DNA from 2 places in the Shewanella sp. HL-SH4 genome. Region 1 is predicted to be linked to the other one. Evidence: predicted binding sites of a transcription regulator. Region 1 holds the regulator's gene; the other holds the start of a gene.
The links. Region 1 encodes LexA, which represses DNA repair genes until DNA is damaged. Its sites were predicted from a motif close to TACTGTATNNNNATACAGTA; they were not measured.
Positions count from the first base shown of each region.

Region 2: a site for LexA is predicted at 4,805-4,824, ahead of ACRWQL_RS01185 (LexA family protein). Genes of this name have one in related genera too.

Region 1 is NZ_CP195037.1:1,883,903-1,891,044, reverse strand. It holds gene coxB (cytochrome c oxidase subunit II) at 1-22, opposite strand, end outside; gene ACRWQL_RS09210 (cell division inhibitor SulA) at 412-930, opposite strand; gene lexA (transcriptional repressor LexA) at 927-1,544, opposite strand; gene plsB (glycerol-3-phosphate 1-O-acyltransferase PlsB) at 1,795-4,218, shown strand; gene mtr (tryptophan permease) at 4,218-5,474, shown strand; gene ACRWQL_RS09190 (hypothetical protein) at 5,799-6,065, shown strand; gene ACRWQL_RS09185 (NapC/NirT family cytochrome c) at 6,339-6,902, shown strand; gene rsmD (16S rRNA (guanine(966)-N(2))-methyltransferase RsmD) at 6,999-7,142, opposite strand, start outside.
Region 2 is NZ_CP195037.1:38,032-45,173, forward strand. It holds gene hsdR (EcoAI/FtnUII family type I restriction enzme subunit R) at 1-2,320, opposite strand, end outside; gene ACRWQL_RS01175 (hypothetical protein) at 2,581-2,850, opposite strand; gene ACRWQL_RS01180 (Y-family DNA polymerase) at 3,117-4,373, opposite strand; gene ACRWQL_RS01185 (LexA family protein) at 4,376-4,795, opposite strand; gene ACRWQL_RS01190 (phosphatase) at 5,037-5,789, shown strand; gene ACRWQL_RS01195 (DUF885 domain-containing protein) at 5,990-7,142, opposite strand, start outside.

The DNA.
Region 1 (7,142 bases):
CACAATACAACCATTGCTTCACAAGACTTCTCCTCTGCCAATTGCGAATAGCAACTACAAAGAAGAGTCACACAGTAAGTCTCTGCTCTATGTAAACTCTTCGGTTCCCAAAAAAGCTTGATGACCTCAAAGTACCCTGGTGGTTGTAAGCGTGTAAGGCTTACGGATTTGTATTTATGTGCACCACGCTGGCACCTACAACTGAACCTATCAATTCTGATTTGACGCTTTTATCTGTCAGATAAAATCTAGACTGTAGCGTTTCAATTAGGTTAAAAATGTTTCAACCCTGTTAAATACATTACTTGTAGATTAAACATTGATCAAGATCACTTTTATAGCTAATTAACTGAAAGTTTGCATAAAAAAGCCCTGTACATAGACAGGGCTCAGTAAACACGGCGTTTAGTACTAATGAAATGAAGTGAAATTAATTGTTTTAACAGCATTATTTTGATATGAAATAATCGCTTTAGTTGCCAAATTAGTGCCTAAGTGAGTGCTTACATCTTCAATAACGACACCTAGTGCTCGGGCACTTTTTGCCACTAACTCTAATCGGCGACTGTCGCGTGCATCTAAAGGTTGAGTCCATGAAATAACGGCACTTGATGTACCACTGGTTAATGCTTTTTCCATTGCCCAAAGTGTTTCAATTTCATCCTTCGCATGTACTAACAATACGCGGTCCATTCTTACCCCGGCACTAGCTAACATCTGTTTATAATTAATATTGGCGGGGTTAATTAGCACAATCCAACGACCTTGCAGGCTTAGTTGTGCCAACTGGCTAGCATATTGACTGAGTTCCACTTTACCATTGGTTTCGGTTTGGAGTGTGGTGATAGGCTGCGCTAAATTAATATCTGCAGTTGGCAAATCTACCCATAAACCAGGATGACGAGGGGATGTACCCATTAGTTTGTTCATAACCATTCTCCAATACGAATTACACCAACTGCAAGCCCTTCAATAGTGAGGCTTTGGTAACTTAAATCGACTTCGATAGGTGCATACGCTTCATTTTCAGCGTGCAAATATACGACATTGCCTTTTTTCTCAAAACGTTTCACTGTCACATCATCTTCAACACGAGCAACAACGACCTGGCCATTTCTGGCTTGCTGTATTTTATGAACGGCGAGTAAATCACCCTCTAAAATGCCGATGTTTTTCATGCTGTCACCGCGAACCCTTAACAAAAAGTTTGCGGCAGGTTTAAACATATTAGGATCAACTTGATAGTATTGTTCTACATGCTCTTGCGCTAAAATAGGTTCACCTGCAGCGACTTGTCCAATTAAAGGTAAACCTGTTTCTTCAGGTTCATCTTCTTGGGTTAATCGTATTCCACGGGATGTGCCGGGCATGATTTCAATAAACCCTTTTTTAGCCAAGGCTTTTAAATGCTCTTCAGCGGCATTTGCGCTTTTGAAACCTAGGCGCGTAGCTATTTCTGCACGAGTAGGTGGCATACCAGTTTCAGAGATATTGTTTTTAATAAGCTCTAAAATTTCAGCTTGGCGTGGTGTTAAGGGTCTCATGTTATTTCCTGTCTTTCTATACAGTAACTGTCATTATATACAGTGTTTGTGTTTGCGCAAGTATTCACCAATTATTTTTTAATTTTATTATTTTTAACGGCTTTTTTATTATATGTATCAATTGCATGCTTCAATTTATTTGTTCTTGAATTTAAAAGCATTGTTTGATGTGTACAGCCTATAGTGAAAGGTAACCAGTTTCTGGTATCCTATGCGCCCATATTAAAAGGGCTTTATTGCGAATATTATTATGTCAAAACCAGATTCAATCATGCTTAGACTGCTGCGTAGGGTGCAAAAGCTGATGGTGCAAACGATAGTTGTGCCACATGACCCATTTGCAGATCTAAACTTCGATCCAGACAAGCCCATTGTTTATGTCATGAAGACAGAGTCGATCAGTGACACTGCAGCATTAAGCGAAATGACCCAAGGCTTAGGCTTACCAAGTCCTTATGCGCCATTACAACTTGATGGTATGAAAGTGCCACGAGTTGTTTGTTTAGAGGGGCGAAAGCCTATTATTGGTAAGCGTGAGGGTGGTGAGAAGTTTTTAAACTGTTTTACCAGTTTATTAGCGCTCCACCGTCAGCAGCCTGAACTAGATATCCAACTTGTGCCAGTAAGTCTTTATTGGGGCCGTACTCCAGGCAAAGAAGATGACACGATGAAAGCTGCTGTGCTTGAACGTGAGAATCCAACCTGGTTACGTAAATGGTTAATGATTCTATTTCTAGGTCGCCATAGTTTTGTGCAGTTCTCTAACGCAATGTCATTACGCTACTTAGCCGATGAACATGGTACTGATGAAGCCATTGCCCATAAATTAATTCGGGTGGCTCGAGTACATTTTCGCCGTCAACGTAAAGTTATGACTGGACCACAACTGCCTAACCGTCAAGCTCTGTTTGCTTCGTTATTAAAGTCTGAATCGATCAATAAGGCCATTGAAGAAGAAGCGGCAAACAAGAAGATTTCCAAAGAAAAAGCACGTGAAACTGCGATTGAGTATCTGGACGAAATCGCGGCCGACTATTCAGATAGTTTAGTACGTATTGCTGAGCGTTTTCTAACCTGGTTATGGAATAAGCTATACAGTGGTATTAACATCAAAGGCGCTGAGCAAGTGCGCCAACTGCATCATGACGGTCATGAAATTGTATATGTGCCTTGTCATCGCAGCCACATGGACTATTTACTGCTGTCTTATATTTTGTATTACCAAGGTATGGTGCCGCCGCACATTGCAGCCGGTATCAACTTAAACTTCTGGCCTGCAGGCCCAATGTTCCGTCGTGGTGGTGCATTTTTCATTCGCCGTAGTTTTAATGGCAACAAACTGTATACCGCTATTTTTCGTGAGTATTTAGATCAACTGTTTGCTAAGGGCTACGCCGTTGAATACTTTACCGAAGGTGGTCGTTCACGCACTGGTAGATTGCTTGCGCCTAAAACCGGTATGTTAGCCATGACAATTAACAGTGTACTGCGTGGTATTGAGCGGCCGGTGACGTTAGTGCCTGTTTATCTCGGTTATGACCACGTGATGGAAGTGGCTACTTACCATAAAGAATTAAGTGGTAAGAAAAAAGAGAAGGAATCGCTTTGGCAGGTATTTGGCGCTATTCGAAAGCTGGGTAATTTTGGCCAGGGTTACGTAAACTTTGGCGAGCCAATCAATTTACAAAACTTTTTGAAACAGCAATCTCCTGATTGGCGTGAAGAAATTGCCAAAGATCCTGACCAGAAACCATCATGGGTTACGCCAGCAGTTAATCTTCTAGCCAATCAAGTGATGACCAACATTAATGGCGCAGCAGCGGCAAGTTCAGTCACGCTAACTAGTTTAGTGTTATTAGCCTCAGAGCAAAATGCGCTAGAACGTCATCAGCTTGAGCGTCAGCTAAATTTCTATTTAAAGTTGTTAAAACAAGCACCTTATTCCGACTATGCATCGGTTGCAGAAGGTGATGGTCCATCCATTGTTAAGCATTGCTTATCACTCAATAAATTTACCTTAGAAAAAGACCCATTAGGGGATATTGTCGCAATTGACCCTAACCATGCTATTACCTTGAGTTATTATCGTAATAACATTATTCATATCATGATTATTCCTTCCTTAATTGCCAGTTGTTTAGTGCGCTATGAAGAATGTAATCGTGAACAAATTCTGGCAGTGGTTGAGGACTTTTACCCGCTGATGAAAGCAGAATTATTTATGGGTATTGCTGATCTTCCCGCTTATGTTGATTTAGTGCTTGATCAAATGGTTGAGGAGAATTTAATTAGTGGTGATAAACGTTGTGTTGTTGTCCAAGCCAATATCACCCAGTTAGAGCTATTAGCTGAAACCGTCAGTGAAACATTACAGCGTTATGCCATTATCTTTAACTTGCTAGGGATCAAACCTGAATTAGAGCGTGCAGAGCTTGAACGAGACAGCCATTTATTGGCCCAAAGGTTAGGGGCGTTGCACGGTATTACTGCACCAGAGTTCTACGATAAAAAATTGTACAATACCCTGAGCGTGAAACTAAAAGAGCTAGGTTATTTATGCAGTCGTGAGCCATTAGATGAAGTGTTCCGTATACGCGACCACGCGAATGGATTATTACGTCCATCAGTGCGACAAACCATTCAAGATAGCGTAAACGCGGAGCATTTAAATTAATGGCAAACCACATGAATGCGGCTAAAAATAGCCCCAAAAGTAAGTCTCTTATTGGTGGGGCAATGATTATTGCTGGTACGACTGTTGGCGCGGGAATGTTCTCGTTACCTGTTGTTGGGGCAGGCATGTGGTTTAGTTATTCCTTATTGATGCTAGTGGGTATTTGGTTTTGTATGCTGATGTCTGGCTTACTATTGCTAGAAGCCAATTTACATTTTGAACCTGGGGCCAGTTTTGACACGTTAACGCGTGATACACTTGGGCAATTTGGTCGAATAGTCAATGGTTTATCAATTGCTTTTGTGTTGTACATCCTAACTTACGCTTATATTAGTGGCGGTGGCTCGATTGTTAATCATAGTCTGCAGGCTATTGGCATCAGCTTACCGCAAAGTATCGCCGGATTAGTGTTTGCATTGGTGCTAGCACTTATTGTGTTAATCAGCACTAAAGCTGTTGATCGCATTACCACCATTATGCTTGGTGGTATGGTGATCACTTTCTTTTTAGCTACGGGTAACTTATTAATTGAAATAGAGCCAAGTCGATTGTTTGAGCCCGACGGTGAAGCTCGTTATTTACCTTATATGCTGGCTGCATTGCCATTTGGCCTGGCCAGTTTTGGTTACCATGGCAATGTACCCAGTCTGGTTAAATATTACGGTAAAGATGCCAAAACCATTGTAAAAGCTATCGTCCTAGGCACAACCATTGCCTTGGTGATTTATGCTTGTTGGTTAGTGGTCACTATGGGTAATATTTCTCGTGCTATGTTCTCAGATATTATTGCCCAAGGCGGTAATATGGGGGTATTAGTGGCGGCCTTATCTGAATCCATCGCCAGCGAAAATTTATCACGCGTACTGACCTTGTTTGCCAACTTAGCGGTTGCCTCATCTTTCTTAGGGGTGACATTAGGCTTATTCGATTACCTAGCTGATTTATTTGGTTTTGATGATTCACGTACTGGTCGATTAAAAACCGCAGCAATTACGTTTATTCCACCAACAGTATTAGGGTTACTCTTTCCTAATGGTTTTTTAATGGCTATCGGTTTTGCAGCTTTAGCCGCAACCATTTGGGCGGTTATTGTACCTGCACTATTGGCTTATAAAACCCGTCAGCTCTATCCAAATAGCCAAAGCTTTAAAGTACCAGGAGGCAATATGTTGATCATGATTGTGGTGTTATTTGGGGCATTAACGGCAACGTGTCACTTGTTGGCCATGGCGGATATTTTACCGGTTTACCAGTAGGTTTTTGACAGGCTTACATAATAAAAAGTCTTCTTCGGAAGACTTTTTGCATTTATGGCATTTTGTAGCTTAACTGTGGGCAATAAGATACGTGAAACCCTATGTTAAGAATTAAAAATGAAGGAGGCATGTTTTAATCATTACGTTACCCTCCCATGTTATAAGGCAGATGAAACATAAAACAAATAAACTTGTTGATAACATATTGTTTTTATTGCTATGTTAATTTGTTAATTTGTTAATTTGTTAATTTGTTAATTTGTTAATTTGTTAATTTGTTAATTTGTTAATTTGTTAATTTTTTAATTTAAGGATGAAATTGTTATGTCAGATCTGCTACTAACACAACTAAAAGCGATTGATCGTAAAATGCTGATGATTGCCATTATTGATTTTCCAGGCAGCCTTCTGTTTGGCTTAGGCTTGTATGGCATATTTGCTGGCTTTGATAAAAACTTTTTACCTATGTTGGCGGATCAACAAATCATTTACGCCATGATCCTTGTAGGTGGGGGGATAATGCTGTGGGGTGGCTGGAAGATGCTTATACTAGCCCGTGAAAAACAGCATATTTTGGCTCAACATAAATAATTAAATTAGCGGGTCATGGCATAAAATGAGATCTGTGTTGCAATTATACTGTTGATATTTCGTGTCTTGTTGTTAAGCAACCTCCGTTGTATTAAGTTTAGTTTAAGGTTTGAGTGAGTAATAGTTAGTCAATTATTGATCAGCTTCAAAGTTTAAGTGATGAATTCTACCTATTACCTAAATCTAGAGGCATATCAGCTTTTTTCGTGCCACAACACTCTACACTTACTCAAAATTAATAATATATAAAATGTTGTAAAACGGAGATGTGTGATGAACTGGCGAACCCTATTTAAACCAAGCACAAAATATTCCATTATCGTACTGATTTTAGTCGGTGTGATTTTAGGTGTAGTTGGCTATTTTGCAACTCAGCAAACCTTACATGCAACAAGTACAGATGCTTTCTGTATGTCTTGTCATAGTAATCATTCTTTAAAGGATGAAGTATTAGCGTCAGCTCATGGTGGTGGCAATGCAGGTGTAACAGTGCAATGCCAAGATTGCCATTTACCCCATGGCCCAGTTGATTACTTGATCAAAAAAATCATCGTTTCTAAAGATTTATACGGTTTTATCATGATAGATGATTTCAATACTCAAGCATGGTTAGATGAAAACCGTAAAGAGCAAGCAGACCTAGCATTAAAGTATTTCAAATCTAATGATTCAGCTAACTGTCGTCATTGCCATACTCGCATCTATGAGAATCAGCCAGAAGGCATGAAGAAGATGGCGAAAAAAATGCATGAAAATAATTTCAAAAAAGCACCCGAAGACAGAAAAACCTGTGTTGATTGCCATAAAGGTGTCGCCCATCCTTACCCTAAAAAGTAACTTGGCTTAGGCTACTTAATAAAAAAACCTCGTTCAAGTGAACGAGGTTTTTTTATGGATGATTATTTAAAGTGTGCTTAACGGTATTGAGTGAGTTTATGGTACTGGTTGATAAGCATACAAACGGTAACTCACTTGTCCCGCTGTTTTTTGTTTCAGTGGTAACCAGCTTGAGGGAATAACCAGATCAGTAAGATCGGTTTCAGTTTCAAGATAAATGAGTGCATCGTTATTTAACCA
Region 2 (7,142 bases), 1.8 Mb from region 1:
TTTCAATTTCTTGCACGCCGACATCGGCATATTTTACCAGTAAATTTTGCAGTACGGCTTGTGCAGTGTCTGAGTATTTGGTGAAGTAATTGCGCTTTTGCACATTGTTTGCGCGATCTTTTCGAGTTAATGGGGGTTGGTCGTACACCACGTGGCAAATCATGTCGAAAGGGTCCATGTCTTTACCCACTTCTTCCTCTAAAGCTGACCAAATAATACCTTCCAGTGCCAGTTCATCAATTACCGCTTGTTTACGATCAGATTCATTCCAGCGCTTAACGAACTCATCGAGTGAGCTAAACTGCTTAGCCATGGTTTTGCGGGTGTAATCTTTAAATGATTCGGTGACTAATTTACCGTCGCTTTCGTAATACTGCACTCGTTCAGCCACTTTGCTGACAGTCACACCTGACACGCGGTACTTGTTGATTTTACGGGTTTCACCTTCGTCCCATTCACCATCGTCAAAGCTACCATCGCCTTGAGGATTATTTATCGTGTCATTTTGAGTCGCATCAGATTCATCATCTTGGTAGTCACCTTGATTGTCTGCCGCACCGTTATTACCATTTAGATCGTCGTCAACAGAGTCAATATCAACATTTTCATCTTCGATGTCTTCAGGGGTCACTTTAATGATTTTTTCTGGTGTCCCATCAAAGCGTTCGTCGGCAAATAATTCGGTGGCTTTTTTAAAGTCCAGAATGGTGAACCACAGCTTGCCGTATCGGTCGTCAATACGGGTGCCTCGGCCAATAATCTGCTTAAATTTGGTCATGGACTGAATGTTTTGATCCAGCACCACTAACTTACAGGTTTTAGCATCTACCCCTGTAGACATTAGTTCTGAGGTGGTTGCAATAACAGGATAGGCTTTTTTGGGATTAATGAAGTTGTCTAACTGCGCTTTGCCAAGCTCATCGTCACCGGTGATTTTCATCACGTACTTTTCATTCTTGGCCATTTGCTCAGGGTTAAGATTAGCAATAGCACGGCGCATGCGATCGGCGTGATCAATATCGTTACAAAACACGATAGTTTTGGCCATCGGGTCGGTACGTTTTAAATAGTTGGTAATGGTTTCGGCAACCAATTGGGTGCGTTCATCAATTACCATGGTGCGGTCGAAGTCTTTTTGGTTATAGATTCTGTCTTCTATCACTTCACCATTGTTATCGATTTGGCCTTTTGTGGGGCGCCAACCTTGTAAATCAACATCGATATCGACGCGCACCACTTTATAGGGCGCTAGGAATCCATCCTCAATGCCTTCTTTGAGTGAATAGGTATAGACAGGCTCACCAAAGTAGTCAGAGTTTGATACCTGATCTGTTTCTTTAGGGGTGGCGGTAAGGCCAACTTGGGCCGCGCTGCTGAAATATTCTAAAATTTCACGCCAGGCGCTGTCTTCTGAAGCGCTACCACGGTGGCACTCGTCGATAATGATTAGGTCGAAAAAGTCTGGGTCGACTTGTTTAAAGGCTTTTTGGCTTTCTTCAGGGCCGGTTAATGCTTGGTATAAGGCTAAATGAATTTCAAATGCAGGATCAACCGTGCGCCCAGTGATTTTGGTCATTGAAGTGCCAAAGGGCTGAAAATCATTAATGCGAGTTTGGTCTACCAAAATGTTGCGGTCGGCTAAAAACAAGATGCGCTTCTTGGCTCGAGACTTCCATAAACGCCAGATGATTTGAAATGCGGTGTAGGTTTTACCCGTACCGGTCGCCATGACAAGTAACACGCGGTCTTTACCCGATGAAATAGCTTCAATGGTTTTATTAATGGCTTGCAGTTGATAATAACGAGGGTGCTTACCCGTGCCATCATCATGATATTCTTGATTGATAATAGGTAATTGGGTTTGGGTATAACCTTTCCACACGCAGTACTTATTCCATAATTCTTGTGGTGATGGAAAGTCTACTAAGCGGATTTCTGTTTCGAGTTGGTGCGCTTCGCTAGTCCCGAGCTTGGTTTTATCATGGAAGATAAAGCCATCGCCATTGGAGGCAAAAATAAAAGGAACTTCAAGCAAACGGGCATAATCTAGCCCCTGTTGCATGCCTTTACCCACTTCATGCTTGTTTGCTTTAGCTTCGATAACAGCAAGCGGCATACTGGGTTTGTGATACAGCACGATATCAGCAGACTTAACCGTTTTACGCACACCCAATTGACCACGCACAATGACTTTACCGTCACGCAATTTCACCTCTTGGCGAATTTGCGACATATCATCCCACCCAGCGTTTTTGATAGCTGGCATGATGTATTTAGAGATAATATCGGTTTCGGTAAGCTTGGCTTTATTGATACTCATACGAGATCTAGATCCTTCTAGCACAACATCAAACTGCAATATAAATGATTTTGCCACAAAGTCTGAGTATCACCAATGATTACATGCAGATACAGAACTTAAAAATGTAAAAACGTGATGTTGACTAAACATTTAGATTGTTGGATGTTAACGAAGGATCTTGATATTAGATTGCACATAAGATGGCTTCACTAGGTTTTCTCATTAATAAAACGACACACGAGTTGTACTGTTCAAGTCAAACAGGAATTTATGAGTTATTAATCTTCCATCCAATCTATATTCGGTAGTGCATCCAAATGCTGGCTATAACGTATTTCGTTAAAAGAGGCACCATTTTTCATGACATCGAAAACTTCGATAGCCAACGCGCAAGCCATCAATTGAATAGCGTCTTCACGCGGTGTACCTGTCATGACTAAACGCATTAGGGTTTCTTTTACTTTTTTGGGTTCACTGTCGGCGATTTGATTTTCGACGACTTCAATGAGCGTTTCTTCAGTCATGTAACTATCTTGCTGATTATCCATTATAACGACTCTGTTTAAATACTTAACGTCATTATGCCGCAAGCATGGTGCAAGCAATAGCGTAAACTCCGCATTATTTGAGCATTGCTGTCAAGAATGTAACGTCAAGGTTGAGTAAAATTTACCTGTGTTGATAATCTGATTGGATTTTGTGCACCGTAACGACATTTTTTGAGACGACAATATCATCGACTAACACTTTTATCTTCGTTTCGGAATGTTCAGCCAGTGCAAGTTACCTTACGATTTTTAAATTAGCTTACTCTTTAGCACTTAATGAATGGCAAGCTTTTCCAGTCGGTTGTGTATTGCGGCGTCAGTAATTCTCGTCGCATGGCCCATTTATGTTCAATGCCTTGAGCGGCTACAAATAAGGTATCTGTGCCATAGCGTTGATTGATAGCATCAAGCGTTTTCATCAATGCTGGATTAGCTTTAGGTGGGTTAAATAAATCGAATTGGGTGTGTTTTTCACAGCTTAAATCAAGCAGACCTACGCCAATTTTGTAATAGTGAACACCGGTTCTAAATAGTTTTACTGCTGCGTTGCTCATGGCCTGGGTTAACTCTTTGGTACAATTTGTCGGGCATGCAAATGATACGAGTACTTTGAAGTTGACGGGATGGTCATCATAGGGTGAGTTACTGGCAAACAGCATCATTGTTTTGCAATCTGAACCCTGCTTGCGTGCCTTTACCGCCGCAATACCAACATGTTTACTTAATGCTTGCAGCAATGAGTCATAATCAACAATACGCTCACCGACACTGCGGGTAGAAAAAATTTGTTGCTTATCTGCCCTCGCCTCATCCCATACTTTACATACCTGGCCGTTTAACTCGCGCACTGTACGTTCAATTTCAATGCTGAATTGTTTACGTGCTAATCCTGCTGGCATATTGGCCAGTTCAAGTGCACTATTGATATTCATTAAAGCTAATTTTTTACTAATACGCCGACCAACTCCCCAAACATCACCGGTACTCATTGATTGTAAAATAGCTATTCGCTCAGGCTCGTTATCAATCACACAAACACCTTTGTAGACTTGTATTTTCTTCGCGGCATGATTGGCCACTTTCGCTAAGGTTAAGGTGGGTCCCATGCCCACGCAAACCGGCAGACGCGCTTCTTTCCATACTGCACGACGAATTAATTGACCCTGGGTGCGTAAACATTGAATGGCGGGATAACACTGCTTGAATGAAAGAAAGCTTTCATCGATGGAATACACATGCTGTTCGGGGGCAAAACGGCCAATGATACTCATCATTTTCATCGATAAATCGGCATAGAGTTCGTAATTACTTGAGCAGGCTATAACGCCTTTTTGTTGGCACAAGTGCTTAACCTGAAAGTAAGGCGAAAACTTTGGTACGCCAAGCTCTTTAGCCTGACGGTTAGCCGCAACTATGCAGCCGTCGTTATTACTCAACACTATAATGGGTTTACCGCGCCAGTCTGGACGAAAGACTTGCTCTGCACTGCAATAAAATGAATTAGCATCAACTAAAGCAAACATGGTTAACTCACCTGGGGCGAGCTAGCCAGTAAAGGGCTTTGGCGATGACAACGAATAGAGCGAATCACCACGCCTTCAATATTGAATGAATCATAATAGTTTATCGCTTGCGGCTGATATAACTCATTAGATGATAATAATAACCTGCGGTTTTTATCCAGAATTTTACACACAAACTCACCATTAAAATTGGCAACAATCACATCACCATGACGGGCGGTTTCATGGCGATCAACAATCAATAGGTCGCCATAAAAAATACCGACGCCCTGCATTGAGTCACCACTTGCGACACCAATAAAAGTGGCATTAGGATGTTCAATCAATAGTTCATCTAGGCTTAACGATAACTGTAAATACTCAGATGCAGGACTCTCAAAACCGGTAATCCCCGCACTGGCATGAATAGGAATAATGCGCATAATAAACACCACTGTATAAATATACAGCTATTGTATTATATTGAAGGATTATTGCCAGTTTTTAATTAAAATCAAAAAATCATCACCCTATTTTTTAGCTTTAGGGCAAGATCAATCAACAAGGTAATTTAAGTCGGAGGCGATTTATGAATGGTCTAAACCGCGTATATTTCATAGAGAATAGATGCTTTACAGCGTAAACTGTTTGTTTATATTTTTAATAAAGAGAGCCAGATCCGTGATTAAATTCTCTGTTGATACCCACGCACACACCATAGCTTCAACCCATGCATACAGTACTGTTCATGACTATTTTTCGATAGCCAAAACTAAAGGCATTAAACTTTTTGCTATTACTGATCATGGGCCTGACATGGCAGATGCGCCCCACTTTTGGCATTTTGTGAATATGCGAGTATTGCCAAGAATTGTGGATGGTGTTGGTATGCTGCGCGGTATTGAAGCAAATATAAAAAATGATCTAGGTGAAATTGATTTTTACGGCAGCTATTTAACCGATCTCGATATTGTCTTGGCGGGTTTTCATGAGCCGGTATTTCGACCATCTAGCCAAGAAGCGCATACACAAGCACTTATCAATTGCATTGAAAGTGGCCACGTTGACATCATTACCCACCCCGGGAATCCGTCATATCCGATTGACATTAAACGGGTTGCGAAAGCCGCCGCTGAGCACAATGTCGCGCTTGAAATTAATAACTCGTCTTTCTTAACCTCTCGTAAAGGCAGTTTAGCTAACTGCACTGACATTGCGAGTGCAGTGAAACACGCTGGCGGATTATTAGTGATGGGATCGGACTCTCACGTTGCATTTAGCTTGGGCGGCTTTGAAAAGTGCATTGAAGTTATTGATGCAGTGGATTTTCCAATCGAGCGATTATTAAATCGCAGCCCTGAAGCATTACTGTCATTTTTAACGGCAAGAGGCCACACCAATTTAGATGAATACGCGGTGTTAATCGATTCGCCATAAAATGAGTCACTGCATCAGCTTTAATGTGAGTGCATGGTGAGTGTTATGGCGTTTGTGCGCGCGAGTAATGAATTGAATGTTAAATAAAAAATCCCATTAAAGTGCTCTTTAAATGGGATTTTTATCGCTGAGCTTATCGCTGAGCTTATCGCTGAGCTTATCGCTGAGCTTATCGCTGACCGTATAGCTCGCGTAATAGATTAGTTTTGGGTTAAAAAACGTTGTTTAACTGCTTCAGCCATTAAGTGTGGTGGAATTAAGCCTTGTTCTAGCACGAAGTTATTAAAGGCTAAACGGTCAAATTTGTCACCCAAGGCCAATTCAACATCGGCTCTTATTTCAAGTAACCTTGATAAACCATAAAAGTAGCTGCCCGCCTGTCCAGGCATGCGCATGGTGTAACGGTCTACTTCTTGTTTTACTGCGGCTTTTGAGAACACCACATCATTGCTTAATAAATTGTAAGCCTGCTCTTTGGTGGCTAACCCTAAATTTAGCATCGGGTCTAACATGGCACGGGCGTTACGTAATAGTCGATGTTGCAAGGCGATGAGTTGGCCTTCAATGGGTAAATAAGGCAGCATTTCAGCTTCAGCATAAAGTGCCCAACCTTCTACGTTGACGCTATTAAACGCATAATACACTCGAGCCAATGACACACCTTGCTCCAGCATGACGGCAAATTGCAGTTCATGTCCTGGTCGACCTTCGTGAGCACTTAATGTGTACGCAACCGCGTTAAAGTTAAAGTCATCATAAGCGGCATCACCACTTAATGCGGGGTTGCCGGTTGTCAGTACAAATTGACCTTGCTCGCCAGTGTTACCAATAAACGGGGGTGGCAACATATGCGGCGCTGGGCTGCCCGCAGCCTCTGCATCGCTGGCAAGACGCATAATCATATTACGTTTTGGTAAGTCGACAACCGCTTGCGCAGTAATAATACCTTCAAGTTTAGTGTTAATTTCGCGATAGTGGTTTTCAATTTTATTATTGGCTAATGAGTCTTTTTTAAGCGCTTTAATCACATCGCGATAATCACTCGATGGCATATCAAACTTTGCTGCCACTAACGGAGCCAAAGCTTGCATGTTCGCTTTGGTGATCATGTAACTTGCTTTTGCACGTTCAATAAGCAAATTTGGGTCTATATCAATTCCTGCACTTTTAAGTTTTAACGCATAAATTTCAGATGGCAATTTATAGTCAGTACGCGCATGAGGAATAACCGTTTTTTCAGCCCATTGACGGTAATCTGTAATTTGTTTTTTTAACAGCGCTAAATTATCGTCGGCTTGACTGAAGTCATTTTTATCAAATAATTGCTGTAAACCTTGCAGTAAGGTGTCGGTT